Regions from separate parts of the Streptomyces sp. NPDC002018 genome, predicted to be linked through region 1. Evidence: riboswitches for the same ligand, from Rfam matches in the RefSeq annotation. Region 1 holds a riboswitch; each other region holds the start of a gene.
The links. A riboswitch is a leader RNA that binds a small molecule or an ion and turns the genes downstream of it on or off. The one in region 1 is predicted to bind S-adenosylmethionine.
Positions count from the first base shown of each region.

Region 2: it holds a riboswitch for S-adenosylmethionine, as region 1 does, so the genes downstream of both, ACFYYH_RS16585 (aminotransferase class V-fold PLP-dependent enzyme) here and ACFYYH_RS19255 (glutathione S-transferase C-terminal domain-containing protein) in region 1, are expected to answer to the same signal.
Region 3: it holds a riboswitch for S-adenosylmethionine, as region 1 does, so the genes downstream of both, thrC (threonine synthase) here and ACFYYH_RS19255 (glutathione S-transferase C-terminal domain-containing protein) in region 1, are expected to answer to the same signal.

Region 1 covers NZ_JBIASO010000010.1:261,444-264,682, forward strand. The annotation lists gene ACFYYH_RS19250 (FAD-dependent oxidoreductase) at 1-163, opposite strand, end outside; SAM riboswitch class IV at 536-644, opposite strand; SAM riboswitch class IV at 774-920, shown strand; gene ACFYYH_RS19255 (glutathione S-transferase C-terminal domain-containing protein) at 1,230-2,078, shown strand; SAM riboswitch class IV at 2,043-2,153, shown strand; gene ACFYYH_RS19260 (putative leader peptide) at 2,192-2,323, shown strand; gene ACFYYH_RS19265 (LLM class flavin-dependent oxidoreductase) at 2,465-3,239, shown strand, end outside.
Region 2 covers NZ_JBIASO010000009.1:13,887-17,125, forward strand. The annotation lists gene ACFYYH_RS16575 (cytochrome bc complex cytochrome b subunit) at 1-165, shown strand, start outside; gene trpD (anthranilate phosphoribosyltransferase) at 359-1,429, shown strand; SAM riboswitch class IV at 1,624-1,741, shown strand; gene ACFYYH_RS16585 (aminotransferase class V-fold PLP-dependent enzyme) at 1,951-3,239, shown strand, end outside.
Region 3 covers NZ_JBIASO010000018.1:150,185-153,423, forward strand. The annotation lists gene ACFYYH_RS26485 (hypothetical protein) at 1-178, opposite strand, end outside; gene ACFYYH_RS26490 (glucosyl-3-phosphoglycerate synthase) at 217-1,275, opposite strand; SAM riboswitch class I at 1,464-1,591, shown strand; gene thrC (threonine synthase) at 1,609-2,895, shown strand; gene ACFYYH_RS26500 (ubiquitin-like small modifier protein 1) at 2,937-3,212, shown strand.

The DNA.
Region 1 (3,239 bases):
GGTAGGCCAGCCGGAAGATCCGCGAGCTGCCGTGCGAGCTGCCCCGGTCGTGACCGGGCTCGAACTGCTCGAAGAGGGTCACCTGTTCGCCCCGTGACGCCAGGTGCCAGGCCGCGGAAGAACCCATGACCCCGCCTCCGACGACCACGATGTTTCCTACCACGGATGCGGGATCCTTTTCTGTGCAAGGGATATGACGGTCGATCAGAAGTGGGACGCGACCACGGGATCACGGCGCAAGGGGGCGAAGGCACCCAGGTGTCCGGGAGTACGCCGGCATCGGGTGGGACGCGTGGGACGGGACGCAGACGGGCCACAGGGGGCGGCAGGGGCGAGGGGAATGCCGCGGAGCGCGTGCGTCGGGAAGCCGTCAGCCCCGGCAGAGAGTGCTGCCGGGGGCCGTACACAGCGCGCTGTTGACGCGGAGCAGGTCGACGCAGCGGTTCAGGTACGCCGCGCCGCGACCCTGGCGCCGCCCTGCGGCCGTCCCCGGACCTGCGTACATCGCCGCCGCCTTCACCATCCGCCCCACGGGGCCTCGTGCCTGCCGAATGTCCTCCGGTCCGGTCGTCACCCGGGGCCTCCCGCCGTGAGGCGAGGACCGCCCGTCCGCGAGCCAGGGCTCGCCGCTGACGCTCAGGACCGTTCTGCGCCGGAACGTAGGTCCGTCACCGGAGGAATGTCAACGCCGTCTCAACAGCCGGTCCCTGCCCGGATCTCGCCCCACCGCCTTCTTGACGGCCCACCGGAGCGCGCTCAGACTGAGGGGCGACGGTCACGATTGTCAGCGCTCACCCGCGCGGGATCCCCCGCTCAGGTGGGTCATCGGCCCCGGCCCGCTGACAGGCAACCCTTCCACTGCGACGGGGTGCCCCGGGTGACGACCAGGTCCCACCCCGGCGGTGGGGCAAGTGCGGTCTCGCTTCTCTCGCGAGGCCCCGATGACGGGACCGGCGGAGATGCCCAGGACATCGCGGAAGAGCAAGAGCGTCTGTCCGACCTTCCGGCCGGCGCCGCTGCCGCGTCCGCGCCTGCTGACCAGGCGCCGCCATATCGATCTGCTGCGGCTCCGCAACGGATGCTCTCCGGCCGTCTGAGCCGAACCAGCTCCACGATCGCTGTCCCGGGTCCGGGCGTTGTGCGCTGCCGCGCGCCGCCGGACCCTCCTCCCGTACGGCCACCGGCGCCGAAGAAGTCACCGGGGCTCCACCGCATCCCTGGAGAGAGCCATGTCCGAGACCTTTACGCAGACGTCCTTCCCGGCGGCACGTCGCGATTCCCGCCCCGGCACCGCCCCGCGCTTCCGCGACCGTATCGGCGCCGATCTGGGCGGCGGTTACTACCCGGCGGCCCACCGCTACCATCTGTATCTCTCGCTGGGCTGTCCGCGCTCGCTGCGTGTCTCCATCACCCTCGGTCTGCTCGGACTCGAGGACTCGGTCAGCACCACCGTCCTTCCGTCCCCGGCCGACGCCTGCGACCCGCCCGCGGCGCTGCGCACGGCCTACGAGACCACCCGGCACCACTACGACGGTCCGCTGACCGTGCCCGCGCTGTGCGACCTGTGGAGCGGACGGGTGGTGAGCAACCACACCCCCGACATCCTCGACGACCTCGCCCTCCACTTCACCGACCAGGACAACGCCGCTCTGCCCCGGCTGCGGCCCGCCGCCCTGGCCGCCGACATCGACGCGGTCCGTCAACTCCTGGGGGAGAACCTCGCCCAGGCCCAGGCCCCGGCGCTGGACCTTCTGGAACGACAACTGGCCTCCCGCCCTTATGTGCTGGGCGACACACTGACGGCCGCGGATGTGGATCTGTGGGTGGCCCTCGTCCATCTGGACGCCGACGCCCTGCGGCGAGTCGCCGCCGGCGAGCGCCTCTGGTCGTACGTCCAGCGGCTGGGTGCCCATCCGGCCTTCCATGAGATTCCCCGTGCGGAGACTCCGCGTACGGAGGGACAGCGGGAACACATCGGTGAGGATCCGTGTTCATCGGAGAGGGATTGTGTCGGCGACGGCGGCCGGGTTACGGTTCCGGCAGGTCAAGAGTGTCAGCGTCAAGCCCTGGCTTGCTGACCTACAACCCTCCCGCGCGGCGGGGTGCTCCAGGTGACGACCCGGCGGAGCCGGACGGTTCGGCAAGCGCGAGCCCGACACGGTGTGAGCCGACCGGGATGGAGGTGACGGCAGTGCGGGGAGCCCCTCAGCGGCCCATGGTCACCATCGCCACGTACTCGCGACGGCACATCGATCTCCAGCGCGTCGCCGCCGCCCTGTGTCCGGCGTACGAGTCCGTCGCCGCGCCCCAGCCGGCCGCCTAGGCCTTTCCGCGCCCGGCCCGCCTTCCTCCTTGCTCTCGTTACTTTTCGCCACTGTCGCCGACCCTTCATCTCGCGGATCTCCGCCCCGGCCGAGCACGGGCGCGGACGTCCCTCGGCATGCTCACAGGAAGCAGTAAGCCCATGCCCCGAGCATCACACGCACCCCTCCACCTGGCCGTCGCCCTCGACGGCGCCGGCTGGCACCCCGCGGCCTGGCGGGAGCCCGGCGCCCGGCCCGACGAACTGTTCACCGCGCGGTACTGGACCGGCCTGGTCACCGAGGCCGAGCGGGGGCTGCTGGACTTCGTCACCATCGATGACTCGCTGAGCCTCCAGACCTCCCGGCACGTCGAGCCGGACGAGCGCACCGACCAGGTACGGGGCCGGCTGGACGCGGTACTGATCGCCGCCCGGGTGGCGCCGCTGACCCGGAACATCGGGGTGATCCCGACCGCCGTGGTCACCCACACCGAGCCCTTCCACCTCTCGAAGGCGATCGCCACCCTCGACTATGTGAGCACCGGACGGGCCGGGATCCAGGTGAGGGTGTCCGGCCGCGCCGACGAGGCCGCGCACTTCGGCCGCCGTACGGTGCCGGGCCTGCGCGCCGAGGACCTGGCCTCGGCGGCGGGACAGCCATGGGTGAAGGAGCTGTTCGACGAGGCCGCCGACTATGTCGAGGTGCTGCGCCGGCTCTGGGACAGCTGGGAGGACGACGCGGAGATCCGCGATGTCGCCACCGGCCGCTTCATCGACCGCGACAAGCTGCACTACATCGACTTCGAGGGCGCGCACTTCCGGGTGAAGGGCCCCTCGATCACCCCGCGCCCGCCCCAGGGACAGCCGCTCGTCACCGCGCTGGCGCACGCGACGGTCCCGTACGAACTGGTCGCCCGTTCGGCCGACATCGGATTCG
Region 2 (3,239 bases), on a different contig from region 1:
CGCCGCAAGGTCGGCCCCGCCGAGCGTCTGCGCGTGAAGCTGAGCAAGGGCTACTACGGCGAGGGCAACCAGATCCCCAAGCCGACGGCCGAGGAGTACAACGAGATCGCCGCCGCGCACGGCCACGGGCACGAGGAGATCACGAGCGGCCACAGCAAGCACTGATCCACCCGGCCTCACCAGGTCGCCACCACCGAGGGCCCCGGCCCGGTCCCCCCGCGAGGGGAACCGGCCGGGGCCCTCGGCGTACCGTCCGCACTCCGGGCAACCGTCCTGCCGGCCGGGCGTACGCCGATAGGCTTGCGGCGTGGGCCTCGTACGGTCCGCGTACCCGTCCCGGAACCCACCAGGAGCGAGCATGAGCGCTGTGACCCCCGTCGGAGGCGACACCATGGCGGACCGCACCTGGCCCGGCGTGCTGAACCCGCTGCTGCGCGGCGAGAACCTGGGCGCGCAGGACACGGCGTGGGCCATGGACCGCATCATGAGCGGCGAGGCCACCGACGCGCAGATCGCCGGGTTCGCGGTCGCGCTGCGGGCGAAGGGCGAGACGGTCGAGGAGGTCTCGGGCCTGGTGCGCGCCATGTACGCGCACGCCAACACCATTGAGGTGCCCGGCCGTACGGTCGACATCGTGGGCACGGGCGGCGATCTCGCCAAGACCGTCAATATCTCCACCATGTCGGCGATCGTCGTGGCGGGAACCGGCGCCAAGGTCGTCAAGCACGGCAACCGCGCGGCCTCGTCGGCGAGCGGCGCCTCGGACGTGCTGGAGAAGCTCGGTGTCAATCTGGAGCTGACCCCCCAGCGGGTCGCCGAGGTCGCCGAGGAGGCCGGGATCACCTTCTGCTTCGCGGTGAGGTTCCACCCCGCGCTGCGGTACGCGGCCAAGGCCCGCAAGGAACTCGGCGCGCAGACCACCTTCAACATCCTCGGCCCGCTCACCAACCCGGCGCGGGTACGGGCCCAGGCGGTGGGTGTGGCGGACGCGCGGATGGCGCCGATCGTCGCGGGGGTGCTCGCCGAGCGCGGAAACTCGTCCCTGGTCTTCCGCGGCGACGACGGCCTGGACGAACTGACCACCACCGCGACCTCACGGGTGTGGGTGGTACGGGACGGCAAGGTCACCGAGGAGGCCTTCGACCCCCGGGACGTGGGCCTGGACCTGGTCCCGGTCGAGGCGCTGCGCGGCGCGGACGCGTCGTACAACGCGGAGGTCGCCCGCCGCCTCCTGTCCGGCGAGACCGGCCCCGTACGCGACGCGGTCCTGCTCAACTCGGCGGCGGCGCTGGTGGCCCTGGACCCGACGGACGACCCGCTGGACCTCCAACTCGCGGCGGGCATCGTGCGGGCGGCGGAATCGATCGACTCGGGCGCGGCGAAGCGCACCCTGGAACGCTGGGTAACGGCGAGCTGTAGCGCTCTCTGACGGGCCGACAGCGCCCGGAACGCCAACGCACCCCGGGCGGCCGAGGTGCCCCGGCACCCGAACGGGGCCCACCGGCGTACGGCCGGAGGCCCCGGCACCCGGCACCCGGCACCCGGCACCCGGCACCGCCCACACGTCCCGTATCGCGGACACCTGTTGGGGCGCGCGGCACGCTGTGCCATACTCTCGGGCAAGGTCATGAGTGACAGCGATTAAGGCCCCGGCTCGCTGTCCGGCAACCCTCCGTCCGTGGCGGGGTGCCCCGGGTGAAGACCAGGCCGTGGGCAGCGAGGTCCGCGGCAAGCGCGGACCCCTTGCACCTTGGGGTCCTGGTCCTCAAGGGAGCAGTCTCGTGAGCAAGCGAATGCGCTAGGGCCGTCAGGCGTCAGGCCCCTTCTTCAACGCCTCCGCACGGTGATCTCCGTGCATCGAGGCATTCCCCGCCACCGTCGCGGCTCCGACGCGTGCCGCCGTGCGGGTTCTTGAAGCCGTTCCGACTTGTCCCGCCGGGAGATATCGCCATGTCCGCATACCCGAACGCCACCGCCCCCGCCACCGCGCCCGCGCCCGCCGTCTCCGTCGCGCCCGCCCCCGTCGAGCACGGCGCCCCCGTCGAGCACGGCGCCCCCGTCACGCCCAGCGCGTCCGGCGGGCAGAACGCCTCCGTCGAGCCGCTGCCGGTCCTCGGGCGCGATGTCACCGTTCCGCTCGTCACCGGCGGCGAGGTCACCTACGCCGCGCTCGACTACGCCGCCAGCGCTCCCGCCCTCCAGCGGGTGTGGGACGACGTCGCCGCCTACGCGCCGTACTACGGCAGCGTCCACCGGGGCGCCGGGTATCTCTCGCAGCTCTCCACGGACCTCTTCGAGAACAGCCGCCGCACGGTCGCGGACTTCCTCGGCTGCCGCCCCGACGACCAGGTCGTCTTCACCCGCTCGACGACCGACTCGCTCAATCTGCTCGCCGCGGTGCTGCCGGCCGGCTGTCAGGTGTTCGTCTTCGAGACCGAGCACCATGCCTCCCTGCTGCCCTGGCGGGACGCCCGGGTCAGCTATCTGAACGCGCCCCGTACCCCCGCCGAGGCCGTCGCCACCCTGGAGCGCGCGCTCGCGGGGCGTGACCCCCAGGGCCCGGCGCTGGTGTGTGTGACCGGTGCCTCCAATGTCACCGGTGAGCTGTGGCCGGTGCGGGAGCTGGCCGCCGTCGCGCACGCGCACGGCGCGCGGATCGTGCTCGACGCCGCGCAGCTCGCGCCGCACCACCCCGTGGACATCGCCGCGCTGGACGTCGACTGGGTCGCCTTCTCCGGGCACAAGCTGTACGCGCCCTTCGGCTCCGGGGTGCTCGCGGGCCGCGCCGACTGGCTCCAGGACGCCGAGCCCTATCTCGCGGGCGGTGGCGCCAGCCGCGCGGTGACCCGCCGGAGCGACGGCGGGGTCGAGGTCGCGTGGCACACCACCGCCGCCCGGCACGAGGCCGGATCCCCCAATGTCATCGGGGTGTACGCGATCGCCGCCGCGTGCCGGGCGCTCACCGAGGCGGGCTTCGACACCCTGGTCGCCCGTGAGCAGCGGCTCGTCGCCCGGGTGCGCGCGGGTCTCGCGGAGGTGCCCCAGGTCAGGGTGCTCTCCCTGTTCGGTGACGACGCCCCGCGCGTGGGTGTGCTCTCGTTCGTGGTCGAGGGGTGGAACAGCTCGCACTTCGCCGCCGCGCTCTCCGCGGAGTACGGCATCGGCGTACGGGACGGCCTCTTCTGCGCCCACCCGCTGGTACGGAACCTGCTGGGCACCGACCCGCAGGACCCGGGGGA
Region 3 (3,239 bases), on a different contig from region 1:
GCTGGTGGAACAGCTCGTGGAAGGGGATGGAGGGATGGAGCACCGGCTGGAGCGGCGCGCGCGGGGGTCCCTGGAGGGGTGCGGACGTCATGGCCGATGCCTGCCCCGGCGCCAGCAGCACCAGCGTTCCGACCAGCACCCCGACGAATCGGCAGATAATCAGATGTTTTGCCCTCATAAGGGCGCAATGTAGGCAATCCGTAGGGTGATCCGTGGTTACGCCGCGCGTCCGGACGTGTACTCCGCGATCTCCCGCACCGGCGGCCGTTCCTCCGTGTCCACCGAGTAGGTGCGCGGTACGAAGCCGTTCTCGCCCCGGTCGAACTGTGTCAGCTCCGGCCGGACCAAGTGTCCCCGGGACAGGCGCAGTTGAGCCGTACGGTAGATCGCCGCGGCCATCCGGCCCAGCGCCCGGTCGTCCTGGTGGCGATGGTGCCGCACCCCCACGTCGACCTGTCCCAGCGCGTCCAGGCCCACCGTGTGCAGCGCGTCCACGAGCAGGCCCAGCTCCACGCCGTACCCGACGGGGAACGGCAGCCGCTCCAGCAGCGAGCGCCGGGCCGCGTACTCCCCGCCCAGCGGCTGGACGAAGCCGGCCAGCCGCGGCCAGTGCAGATTGAGCAGCGGGCGCGCCACCAGTTCGGTCACCCGTCCGCCCTGACCGCTCACCCCGCCGGTGCCCGCGCCGCCGGTGCCCGCGCCGTCCGCCCCGCCCGTATCCGCCCCGCCCGTACCCACGCCGTTCGTGCTCGTGGCGTCCGCGCGGGCGCCGTCGGGGCCGCCCTCCCGCAGCGGGCGGTCGTACATCGCCTTCACGAAGTGCACGTCCGCGTCCGTGAGCAGCGGCCCCACGGTCCCCGACACGAAATCCGCCGAGAAGTGCCGCAGATCGGCGTCCACGAAGCACACCACATCGCCGCTCGTCACCAGCAGTGACCGCCAGAGCACCTCGCCCTTGCCGGGCAGCGCGGGCAGCCGCGGCAGGATCGCGTCCCGGTGCACCACCCGCGCGCCCGCCGCCGCGGCGACCTCCGCCGTACGGTCGGTGGAGCCGGAGTCGATCACCACCAGCTCGTCGACGAGCGGTGCCCGCTCCATCAGCTCGCGCCGTATCACGGAGACGATCGCGCCGACGGTCGCCTCCTCGTCGAGCGCCGGAAGCACCACGCTCACGGTGGTGCCGCGCGCGGCCTTCGCCACCAGGAGCCGGTCGAGCGTACGGTCGGCCGCTGACCAGGAACGCCTGGTCAGCCAGCGTTCCACCTCTTCCAGCACGGTCGGTACTCCCTGACGTGATCCTCGGACGCGGCCCGCGAACCGGGCGAACGTGATCCATCTCGCGGTGCGGACCACTATCTCAACCGTCCGCTCCTTCGGTTACAGTCTTGAACAACACGACTGACCACCGCATGCCGGGGTCGGTAGGTGAAAAAACGCACCGGACCCAGGGTCCGGCGCCATAGCGCTCATCCAGAGGGACTGAGGGAACGGCCCGTTGAAGTCCCGGCAACCCTCCCGCCGACCGCGAGGTCACGGTGGGGAAGGTGCCAATTCCGTCTTGCGGCGAAACGCGTCGTAAGGAAGATGAGGAGAAAGGGCCTCGCCATCATGGCTGTGCAGACTGTCGACCACGCCAGCGACACCGTCGACCTCGGACCCGCCGCCGCCCTCTCGTGCCGCGAATGCGGAGAGCGTTTCGACCTCGGCCCCATTTTCGCCTGTGCGAGCTGTTTCGGGCCGCTCGAAGTCGCCTACGACCTGCCGAGCGGCACCCCCGAAGAGCTGAAGAAGCGCATCGCGGACGGCCCGGACAACATCTGGCGGTACGCGCCGCTGCTGCCCGTCCCCGCCGATGTGGCCTCGAAGCCGAACATCAACCCCGGTTTCACCAAGCTGGTCAAGGCCGACAATCTCGCCCGTGAACTGGGTGTCACCGGCTCCCTGTACATCAAGGACGACTCCGGCAATCCGACGCACTCCTTCAAGGACCGTGTCGTCGCGATTGCCGTCGAGGCCGCCCGCGCCTTCGGCTTCACCACGCTCTCCTGCTCCTCCACCGGCAATCTGGCGGGCGCGGTCGGCGCCGCGGCGGCCCGTGCCGGCTTCCGCTCCTGCGTGTTCATCCCGCACGACCTGGAGCAGGGCAAGGTCGTCATGGCGGCGGTGTACGGCGGTGAACTCGTCGGCATCGAGGGCACCTACGACGACGTGAACCGTTTCTGCTCGGAGCTGATCGGCGACCCGCTGGGCGAGGGCTGGGGCTTCGTCAACGTCAACCTCCGCCCGTACTACGGCGAGGGCTCCAAGACCCTCGCGTACGAGATCTGTGAGCAGCTCGGCTGGCGGCTGCCCGACCAGATCGTCATCCCGATCGCCTCCGGATCGCAGCTCACGAAGATCGACAAGGGACTTCAGGAGCTGATCAGGCTGGGGCTCGTGGAGGACCGCCCGTACAAGATCTTCGGTGCCCAGGCCGAGGGCTGCTCGCCGGTCTCCGCCGCCTTCAAGGCCGGGCACGATGTCGTACGGCCGGTGAAGCCGGACACCATCGCCAAGTCCCTGGCGATCGGCAACCCGGCCGACGGCCCCTACGTCCTGGACATCGCCCGCCGCACCGGGGGAGCGGTCGAGGACGTGGACGACGAGCAGATCGTCGACGCGATCAAGCTGCTGGCGCGCACCGAGGGCATCTTCGCGGAGACCGCGGGCGGGGTGACCGTCGGTGTGACCAGGAAGCTGATCGAGGCCGGTGTGCTCGACCCGGCGCTGACGACCGTGGTCCTCAACACGGGTGACGGACTGAAGACTCTGGACGCGGTGGCGCCGACGACGGGCCCGACCGCCACCATCCGCCCGAGCCTGGACGCGTTCCGCGACGCGGGCCTGGCCCACTGATCCCCACGGACGTCACGGAAGACGGAAGGCAGAACACCACTATGAGCGTCAATGTCCGCATCCCCACCATTCTCCGTACGTACACCGGCGGCAAGGCCGAGGTCGCGGCCGAGGGGGCGACCCTCTCCGAGGTCATCCAGTCGCTGGAGGCCAGCCACCCCGGTATCGCCGCGCGTGTCCTGGACGACCAGGGCAAGTTGCGCCGGTTCGTGAATGTCTATGTGAACGACGACGACGTCCGTTTCGAGCAGGGTCTGGAGACCGCGACCCCGGCCGGCGCCGGCGTTTCGATCATTCCCGCGGTCGCCGGAGGCTGAGCCTCGCACGACGGCATCCGGTAACTG